DNA from 2 places in the Arthrobacter sp. NamB2 genome. Region 2 is predicted to be linked to the other one. Evidence: predicted binding sites of a transcription regulator. Region 2 holds the regulator's gene; the other holds the start of a gene.
The links. The regulator HspR, encoded in region 2, represses chaperone genes until heat shock. The targets are predictions, from matches to a motif close to AAGTTGAGTCNNNNNGACTCAACTT.
Positions count from the first base shown of each region.

Region 1: a site for HspR is predicted at 2,354-2,378, ahead of FDK12_RS04660 (Hsp20/alpha crystallin family protein). Genes of this name have one in related genera too.

Region 1 is NZ_SZWI01000002.1:210,575-215,262, reverse strand. Features, by position in the region: gene pstS (phosphate ABC transporter substrate-binding protein PstS) at 1-524, opposite strand, end outside; gene FDK12_RS04670 (hypothetical protein) at 604-825, opposite strand; gene FDK12_RS04665 (SDR family oxidoreductase) at 928-1,725, opposite strand; gene FDK12_RS04660 (Hsp20/alpha crystallin family protein) at 1,844-2,302, opposite strand; tRNA gene FDK12_RS04655 (tRNA-Val) at 2,500-2,573, opposite strand; gene FDK12_RS04650 (DUF2630 family protein) at 2,750-3,001, shown strand; gene FDK12_RS04645 (haloacid dehalogenase type II) at 3,001-3,669, shown strand; gene FDK12_RS04640 (potassium transporter TrkG) at 3,964-4,688, shown strand, end outside.
Region 2 is NZ_SZWI01000010.1:13,357-18,044, forward strand. Features, by position in the region: gene FDK12_RS14560 (SLC13 family permease) at 1-695, shown strand, start outside; gene FDK12_RS14565 (glycerate kinase) at 739-2,031, shown strand; gene FDK12_RS14570 (heat shock protein transcriptional repressor HspR) at 2,028-2,468, opposite strand; gene FDK12_RS14575 (DnaJ C-terminal domain-containing protein) at 2,520-3,515, opposite strand; gene FDK12_RS14580 (nucleotide exchange factor GrpE) at 3,694-4,356, opposite strand; gene dnaK (molecular chaperone DnaK) at 4,359-4,688, opposite strand, start outside.

The DNA of each region.
Region 1 (4,688 bases), on a different contig from region 2:
GGCAGGGAGGGGAGATCGACGTCGTTCTGGTCGGCGATGGCGGGATCGTCCCACGAGGTGATCTCGCCGCGGAAGATGCGGGCCACCGTCGCGGCGTCCAATCTCAGTTCCGAGATGCCGGGCAGGTTGAACGCCACGCTGATGGGCGAGACATAGGCCGGAATGTTGAAGGCGCCACCCGGCCCGCAGGCCTCCGTCGATTCGGCGAGCTCCTCGTCGCTGAGATACGCGTCCGACCCGGCGAATCCGACCGCTCCTGCAAGCAGGGCGCCACGCCCCGCCCCCGATCCGTCCGGCGAGTACTGCACCTGGGCGCGAGGGTAGAGACTCGCGAATCCTGAGCGCCACGCATCCATCGCCGGCCCCTGGGCAGAGGATCCGGCAGCGGTCACCGCACCCTGGAGGGATGTGTCCCCACGTTGTGCGGCGGCTTCCTGCTCCGGTCCCAGCGGATAGTCGGATCCGCAGCCGGTCAGTCCGAGGAGGACGGCGAGGGGCAGGTAAACGGTGGCTCGGGTTCTCACCCCAGCAACGTTACAGGTGGCTGAAAGATGAACCCAAGGTGGACATCAGGTGAACGAGCGGTCCGCGAGCGGCGTGTGCTCAGCCGCGGCGCAGGCGATAGCCGTCGGCCCGGTGTACGAGGCGCCGCCCACCGCCGTCGTGCAGCTGGATCCAGACCACCGAGGCGTCGTCGGTCCTCATGTCCAGTACACCGCTGAGCTGCGAGCCTGCCGGGTGCTGCAGGGTGATGTGCTCTCCGCGCCGGATGCCCGACCAGTCCTGAGCATCGGATTCGAGGGAAGGAGGAGGGGAAGCATCCATGGGTGCGCCTTTCGGGAGGATAGGACTCACCACGCTAGCGGTGCTCCCTGAACGCCTTATGAACGAGCGCTGAAAGTTGTGGCAGTGCTCACACGCTCCCGGTCAGAGAGTGCGCCAGTCTCCGCTCGAGAGGTGCGAGCCCGCCTGCGGTCCCATGAGGAGCATTCCGCCGTCCACCACGAACGACGCGCCGTTGACATAGCTGGAGGCACCCGATGCGAGGAAGGCGACGACGTCGGCGATCTCCTCCGGCGCGCCGGGGCGGCCCAGCGGGATGCCCGGGCGGTCCATGGTGTGTGGATCCTGTTCCGCGGAGTTGTTCATGGGAGTGTTGATCTCGCCGGGCAGCACGGCGTTGGCGGTGATGCCACGGTCGGCCAGTTCGAGCGCGACGGTGCGGATGAGGCCGCCGAGGCCGTGCTTGGAGGCGTCGTAGGCTGCGGATCCGACACGAGGCTGCTCCTGGTGGACGCTGGTGACCGCGATGATGCGACCGCCCTTGCCGCCGTCGATCATGTGGCGTGCAGCGCGCTGGATGCACACGAAGGCGCCGTCGAGGTTCGCCCCCACGGTGCCCCGCCACGTGTTCCAGTCCGTCTCCATGAACATGGTTCCACCGTTGACGCCTGCGTTGTTGACGAAGACGTCGAGCCCGCCGAGTTCGTGGGCCAACTGGTCCACGACGTCTCCGCACGCCGGAGCGTCCGTCGTGTCCAGCTGGGCGACGGCGGCCCGCACGCCCTTCTCGCGGACCAGCCGCGCGGTCTCCTCCGCGCCCTCCTGGTCCGAGTGCCAGGTGATGCCGACGTCACAGCCCAGGCCTGCGAGGGCCAGGGCTGTGGCCCGGCCGATGCCGGAGTCGGAACCGGTGACTATTGCTGCGCTCGGTGTGAAGTCCATGACTCCATCCTTTGCATTCGCAGCATCAGCCCGCAAGCAGATTCTGGCTCTTCAACTCCTGCCCCCTTAACTGCAGCACCCCCGGACACCGCCCGGGGGTGCTGCAGTTCGGCGAGGATTATGCCTCGACCGCTTCCTGGCGTTCGGGGGAACCGACCGCCGTGGACTCGACCGGCACCGAGGACTCACCGCTGATGATCTCGATCTTGCGAGGCTTCGCGCGCTCGCTCACGGGGATCGTCACGCTGAGGACGCCGTTCTCGTAGCGGGCGGAGATGCCCTCGGTGTCGACGCCCTGGCCGAGGTTGAGCTGGCGGAGGAACGAGCCGCTCTCGCGCTCGCGCGTCAGCCACTTGACGCCCTCGGCGCCGCGCAGTGTGCGCTCGGCGCGAATGGTCAGGAGCTGGCCGTCGACGTCGATGTCGACCGAGCCGGGATCGATGCCCGGAAGATCCGCGGAGAGGACGTAGTGGTCCTTCTCGCGGTACAGGTCCATCGGCATGAGACGGAGACCGGGACGGCTTTCCAAAAGAGCGCCGGCAACGCGGTCCAGCTCGCGGAACGGATCAAACTTCATGGCCACTGGAAACAACTCCTTCGTCTGTGCCACCGGCAGGTGGTCGGTTTTGGGTTGAGCGCCCTTCGCTCAACTAGGAAAATATTAGCACTCACGCCTTTCGAGTGCTAAGCGTTTCTGTTCGCCCAGAACGAACGCCCTGGCACGCAGAAAGGCCCGTACCGATGTATCGATACGGGCCTTCCAGATGATCCTCGTGCCTGCGCGGGGCCTCGATCCCCGGGCCTTCCGCGTGTGAAGCGGATGCTCTACCAGACTGAGCTACACAGGCAATTGGTTCTCCAACAGCTTAGGCCATCCGGGCTCCGCTCCAAATTCTGCGCGTACCGGCGCCTGCGTCCCCCGTCCTGCGGGCGCTGGTCTTTGCCCCCCGTCCTCAGTAGCCTGAACGGGAAGCCGGGCGGGCGTTCCGCATGCCGCGGCACGCCATGACGAAGGGAACGCACCATGGACAACCAGGACATTCTGCAGCGCATCCAGGCACTCGTGCAGGAGGAGCACGAGCTCCGCGACCAGCCCCAGGACGCCGGCGCCGGCGAGGCCCACCAGGATCACGCTGCCAGGCTGAAGCGCGTCGAGGAGGACCTCGACCAGTGCTGGGACCTGCTCCGCCAGCGCCGGGCGAAGGCCGACGCCGGCGAGAATCCCGCTGATGCCGATGCTCGTCCGATCAGCCAGGTGGAGGGGTACCGCCAGTAATGGCACCGCCCCTAGCGCTGTTCGACGTCAACGGCACCCTCTCGGACACGGGCCGCATGTCCCAGCATTTCGAGGAGATCGGAGCGCCGGCCCCGTTGGCAGCCCTGTGGTTCGCCTCCGTGCTCCGGGACGGATTCGCGCTGACCGCCGTCGGACAGAACGTAGCCTTCCATGACGTCGCAGCGGAAGCCCTGCGGGTGGTCCTCGCGGATCAGGTCCTGAACAGGGGCGTTGATGATGCCGTGGAGCACGTGATGGCGGCGCTGCAGGACCTCCCGGTGCACGCGGACGTCGCCGACGGTATCCGGGCACTGCGTGCCGGAGGAGTCGCCGTCGCGGTGCTCACCAACGGTGCGGCGTCCACGGCAGAAGCGCTGCTCGACCGCGGCGGCATCAGGGACGCCGTCGATGCCGTCCTGTCCGTCGAGGACGCGCCGCGCTGGAAACCTGCGCCGGAGTCCTACTCCCATGCCCTGGAAACACTGCAGAGGTCAGCGGACGACGTCGTGCTGGTCGCCGTGCACCCCTGGGACGTCGACGGTGCAGCGCGTGCGGGTCTCCGCACCGTCTGGCTCAACCGGGAGGGCACGCCCTACCCGGCCACCATGACGCGTCCGGATCATGAAGTCCCCTCGATCCGTGACCTGATCCGCGTGCTAAATGGCTGACAGCGTTCTGCGTAGCCGGGTACCCGGGAACCTGCTGACGCGGAGGGCGCGCCGGTAGGGCCTGCATCAAGAAAGCGTAAAGACGCCGCTCCGGCCACCGGGCATCGGATTGAATGATCGATTGGTGCGACCGCCGCACCGGTCACTTCATCACCCGGAGGTCGGAGCATTCCCGTGAGTTCGAGCAGGGATACCCTCCGGAGATCGGTACCATCCGTCGCCGCCGACGCGCGCAGGTTCGTCCGAACCACCGGTGCGTGGGCGAAACACCTCAGTCCACGTCACCCCGCCCAGGTGATCGTGCTCGGGTTCGCGGCGGCAATCCTCGTCGGCACAGGCCTGTTGATGCTCCCGACGTCGAGGGTGGGTCCGGGCAGCGCCACATTCCTCGAGGCTCTGTTCACCGCGACCTCGGCCGTCTGCGTGACCGGGTTGATCGTCGTCGACACCCCCGTCTACTGGACCGGCAGCGGGCACGTCATCATCCTCGCCCTGATCCAGGTGGGCGGGTTCGGGATCATGTCCTTCGCCTCGCTCCTCGGTGTGCTCCTGGCCCGCCGCATGGGCCTGCGATCACGGATCTCGGCGGCAGCCGAAACGAAGAGCGTAGGTTTCGGCGACGTGCGCAACGTGCTCCTCGGCGTCCTGCGGATCACGCTGCTCGTGGAGTCGGTGACTGCGGTGCTGCTCGCCGCGCGCTTCTTCCTCGGTTACGGCTACGGGCTCGGGGAAGCGGTGTGGCTCGGGGTCTTCCACTCGATCTCGTCCTTCAACAATGCGGGCTTCGCGCTCTTCAGCGACAACCTGATCGGCTTCGTGGGCGATCCATGGATCTGTCTCCCGATCTGCGGCGCGGTGATCATCGGAGGGCTCGGGTTCCCGGTCCTCTTCGAGTTGCGGCGGAACTTCCGGTATCCGCGGAAGTGGCACACGAACACCAGGCTGGTGCTCGGCGGCACCATCATCCTCCTGGTCGTCGGAGCGCTCTTCATCACGGCCGTCGAGTGGTCCAATCCTGC
Region 2 (4,688 bases):
CGGATGACCTCGAACACCATTCCGAGACTCCGGTCACGGGTCCCCTGTCCGTGGCGGAATCGCGCGCGGCCCTCCTGCTGGGTGCCGTCGTCGTGCTGTGGTGCACCGAACCCCTCCACGGCCTCCACCCGGCACTCGTAGCGCTGATCGGCGCCCTGGTGGCGGCATCACCGAGCTACGGATCGGTGGACCTCGCGAAAGGGCTGAAGTCGGTGCCGTGGTCCCTGCTGCTCTTCATGGCAGCAACCCTGGCGCTGGGCAACGCACTCGTCCAGACCGGCACGGCGGAGTGGCTGGCGGGCGGGGCCCTGGAACCCATCCGGTCATTGGGATCCGCGGCCGCTCCCCTTTTCGTGGTGCTCGTGGTGCTGCTCTCCACCGTCGCGCACCTCGTCATCCAGAGCAGGTCGGCGCGCTCCGCCGTCCTGATCCCTATCGTGATCGCCTTCTCACCCGCTGCCGGAGTGGACCCGATGGCCGCAGCATTCGCTTCGACGGCGGCGGCCGGTTTCTGCCACACCCTGACGAGTTCCGCCAAACCGGTGGCGATGTTCGCGGCGGTGGACGGCGTCGAAACCTACTCGCCCAAGGACCTCCTGCGGCTGTCCACCCTCCTCGCACCGGTCAACGTGGCCCTGGTGCTGCTCTTCAGCTTCCTGGTCTGGCCGCTCTTCGGCCTACCTCTCTTCCCCTGATTCCCTCCTCCCCCCGCGATACCCCTATCGAAGGAGAACCACCATGGCAGTACCCCAGCGCATCCTCATCGCCCCCAGCGGCTTCAAGGAATCCCTCGACGCCGAGACGGTGGCCCGATCGATCGCCGCTGGCGTCCGGCGCGTCCTGCCTGGAGTGCAGATCACGGCGGTACCGATCGCCGACGGCGGCGAGGGCACGGCGGCGACACTCGCCGCGGCGACCGGTGGCGTCCTCGTGCCCGTCAACGTGACGGGTCCGGTCGGGGAACCGGTGGAATCCCACTTCGCGAGGCTCGGCGGGGCCGCAACCGGGACGGCCGTCGTCGAGATGGCCGCTGCGGCCGGTCTCCGCCTCGTTCCCCGCAAGCTGCGCAACCCCGGAGCCACCACGACGTATGGCGTGGGAGAACTGATCCGCGCCGCCCTCGACGAGGGCATCCGGACGATCGTGGTCGGTTGCGGCGATTCCGGGACGAGCGACGGCGGCGCCGGCGCCCTGCAGGCGCTCGGAGCCCGAGTGCTGGACAGCAAGGGACACGACATCCCGTTCGGCGGCGCCAACCTCCTTCGCGCCGACCGCCTCGATCTGTCCGGACTCCACCCGGCCGTGCGTGAGGCCAGGATCGTCCTCGCCTGCAACCAGCACAACGTCCTCTGCGGGAAGAAGGGTGTGGCGCGCGTCTTCGGACCGCAGAAGGGGGCGTCACCGAAACAGGTGGAGGAACTCGCGAAGGCCATGCGGCAGTGGGCGCGGGTGCTCGAACGCGACGGTCTCGCCGTCGGTGTGGACTATCGCACCGGGCCGGGCACGGGGGCGTCCGGGGGCCTGGGCGCCGGGCTCGCGGCCATCGGCGCGCATCTCCTTCCGCGCTTCGAGGCCCTGATCGACAGTGGGCTCGCGGGCATCGATCTCGACGCCCTCATGCAGAAGGCTGATCTGGTCATCACGGCCGAGGGCGCCATCGATTTCCAGACGCCGAACGGCAAGGTGCCCGCCGTCGTGGCGTGCAGGGCGCAACTTGCGGGAGTGCCGGTCCTGGCTCTGGCGGGTTCCCTCGGCAAGGGGGCACCGGACGTGCACGACGTCGGCATCGACGCCATCGCCTCCATCATGACCGTTCCCATGAATCTCGAGGATGCCGTCGCGAACGGCGAGCAGCTCCTGATCGAAGCGACGGAGCGCACCATGCGGCTGCTGCTCCTCGGCGCAGCGGTGTCCTCGTCGGTCGACGCGCGACGCCAGGAAGTGCGGCTGGCTGATGCTCCCCGACAGCCCGGCACCGGTACAGGAGACGGACGCGTCGCCCACCGGCGGGCAGTAACCCGACCCGCCTAATTCGCCCGGGCAGTATCCGTCCGGGCGGACTCCGGTCGCCAGACGACGAGCGCCTGGCTGCGCGGGCGCGGGCGCTGCCCCCGCGACAGCGTGACGACGTCGCCCGCCAGGCCCGCCGCGAAAATCCTGCTCGACTCGGCCTGGACACGGCGGCTGGCCAACTCCGACGAGAGCTCGCTGACGCGCGACTGCAGCGCCGACACCTGGTTCTCGAGTTCGAGGATACGCCGGATGCCCTCGAGGGACACTCCCTCCTGCGAGAGCCTCTGGATCTCCCGCAGCGTGCTGACGTCCTTCTGCGAGTATCGACGCGCACGGCCGGGCGCCCGGCTCGGCGTCACGAGGCCGAGCCGGTCGTACTGGCGCAGGGTCTGCGGGTGCATGTCGGCGAGCTCGGCGGCCACGGAGATGACATAGATGGGCATTGTGTAGTCCATTGCGTGCCTCCTTCCGTTGCCGGTGTGCCCGGCGATCGCTCAAATGTACTGTTACAGGCGGGCCTTCGCGGCCAGACCCGCCCGCGGATCGGCATCCTTCGTCGCATCCCGGAACGCCTCGACGGCGGCCTCGGCCTCTTTCGAGAGGTTCTGTGGAACGACGACGTCGACGGTCACCAGCAGGTCGCCCGTTGCCTTCGATGTCTTCACGCCCCTGCCCTTGAGCCGCAGCGTCCTGCCCGACGGCGTTCCGGCCGGAACGCGCATCTTCACCATCTCCCCGGTGAGCGTCGGCACCTCGATCTGCGCACCGAGGACCGCCTCGGGAAAGGTGACGGGCACATGGATGCGGATGTTGTCCCCGTCGCGTGTGAACACCGGGTGCTCTTTCACGTGGACGGTGACCATGAGATCACCCGGACCGGCCTGGCCGGGCTGCCCTTTCGCTTTGACGCGGACCTTCTGCCCGTCCCGGATGCCCGCCGGGATGCGCACGTCGATCTGCTCGCCCGAGGGCTCTCGCAGGCCGATCGTCGTCCCGTTGATCGATCCCGCGAACGAAATGGACGTGCTGGCGGTGCGGTCGGCGCCCTTCTGCGGGCGCGTCGACTGAAATCCGCCCGGGAAGCCGTTGCCGCCCATGCCGCCGCCGAACAGGTCGGCGAATTCCGGAGGGAGGTTGCCGTTCGAGAATCCCGTGCGCTGGCGCGTGCCTGCGCCGCCCTGACCGAAGAGATTGCCGAACACGTCCTCGAAACCGGCGCTGCCACCGGCGTTCCCACCGGCACCGCCGGCCGAGAAACGCGCTCCGCCGCCCATCGCTCGAATGGCATCGTACTGCTGGCGCTGCTCGGAATCGGACAGGACGGAATACGCCTCCGACACGTCCTTGAACATCCGCTCGGAACCGGCGTCGCCCTGGTTCTGGTCAGGGTGGTGCTTGCGCGCAAGCTTCCGGTACGCCTTCTTGATGTCGTCGTCGGACGCATCTTTGGAGACACCCAGGATTTTGTAGAAATCCTTGTCGACCCAATCCTGACTAGCCAATTGGCGTCTCCTTTCCTAGAACGATTGAGTGTGGTCAGGTTGCGTGATCCCGAAGGACCACGCAACCCGGGAGAGCTGAGCGGAGTGCCGAGGAAGGCGGCTTCAATATTTCCCAGCGAGCTCTGCGAGCCGGGAAATTTCGTTGCCGCCGTTCGGCATCCGCCCAGCGACGAACAACCTACTCCGGTACCGCCACGATGACCTGCGCGGCCCTGAGAACGCGCTCGCCCTTGCGGTAGCCCGCACGAAGGATCTGGCTGACGCTGTCCACCTGGACATCCGCGCTCGGCTGCTGCATGAGTGCCTCGTGGATGTTCGGGTCGAATGCGACGCCCACCTCGTCGATCCGGGTGAGCTCGTACGTCTTGAGGACGTTCTCGAGCTTGCCCGCGATCGCCGCGAACGGTCCCTCGGCGAGGTCGCCGTGCTGACGCGCGGCGTCGATGTCGTCGAGGACGGGCATCAGCGAGTTGATGACGCCGATGACCGCCTGGTCCCGGGCGACGTCACGATCTCGCTCGACGCGGCGCCGGTAGTTGACGTACTCGGCCTGCAGGCGGAGCAGATCATCGCGGAGCTCGGCGACGACATCCACCGCAGGATTGCTGTCCCCCTCGGCGCCGGCCTCGTTGAGGATCGCCTCCGCCTGGGCCAGGGCGTCCCCGTCGATGGCGTCATCAGCGGGACCGGCCTGCCCTCCGGCCGCGGGTTCCTCCGCGGCCGGAGTGCCGGCATCGTTCTGCTGCCCACGGACTTCGCCCGTCTCAGGGTCGATCTTCCGGTTGTCGGTAAAGCTCACCGGCTCTGACTGGTGCTCTTCTTCATTTCCGTGGTGCGGCATGGCTACTTCTTCTCGTTGGCGTCTTCGTCAACCACCTCGGCGTCGACGATGTCCTCGTCGCTGCCTGCGGCGGATGGCTGGTCATCAGCGGTCGCGCTTCCTGCCTGGCCGGCGTCTTGCTGCGCGGAAGCGTAGATCGCCTCACCGAGCTTGGACTGTGAGGCCTGCAGCTTCTCGAAGGCCGACTTGACCTCGTCGTCGTTGTCCTGCGACTCGAGCGCTTTCTTGAGGGCGTCGACGTCGGCCTGGACATCGTTGCGGACGTCCTCGGGCAGCTTGTCCGAGTTGTCGGCGATCAGCTTGTCCACCGAGTAGGCGAGTTGCTCGGCACC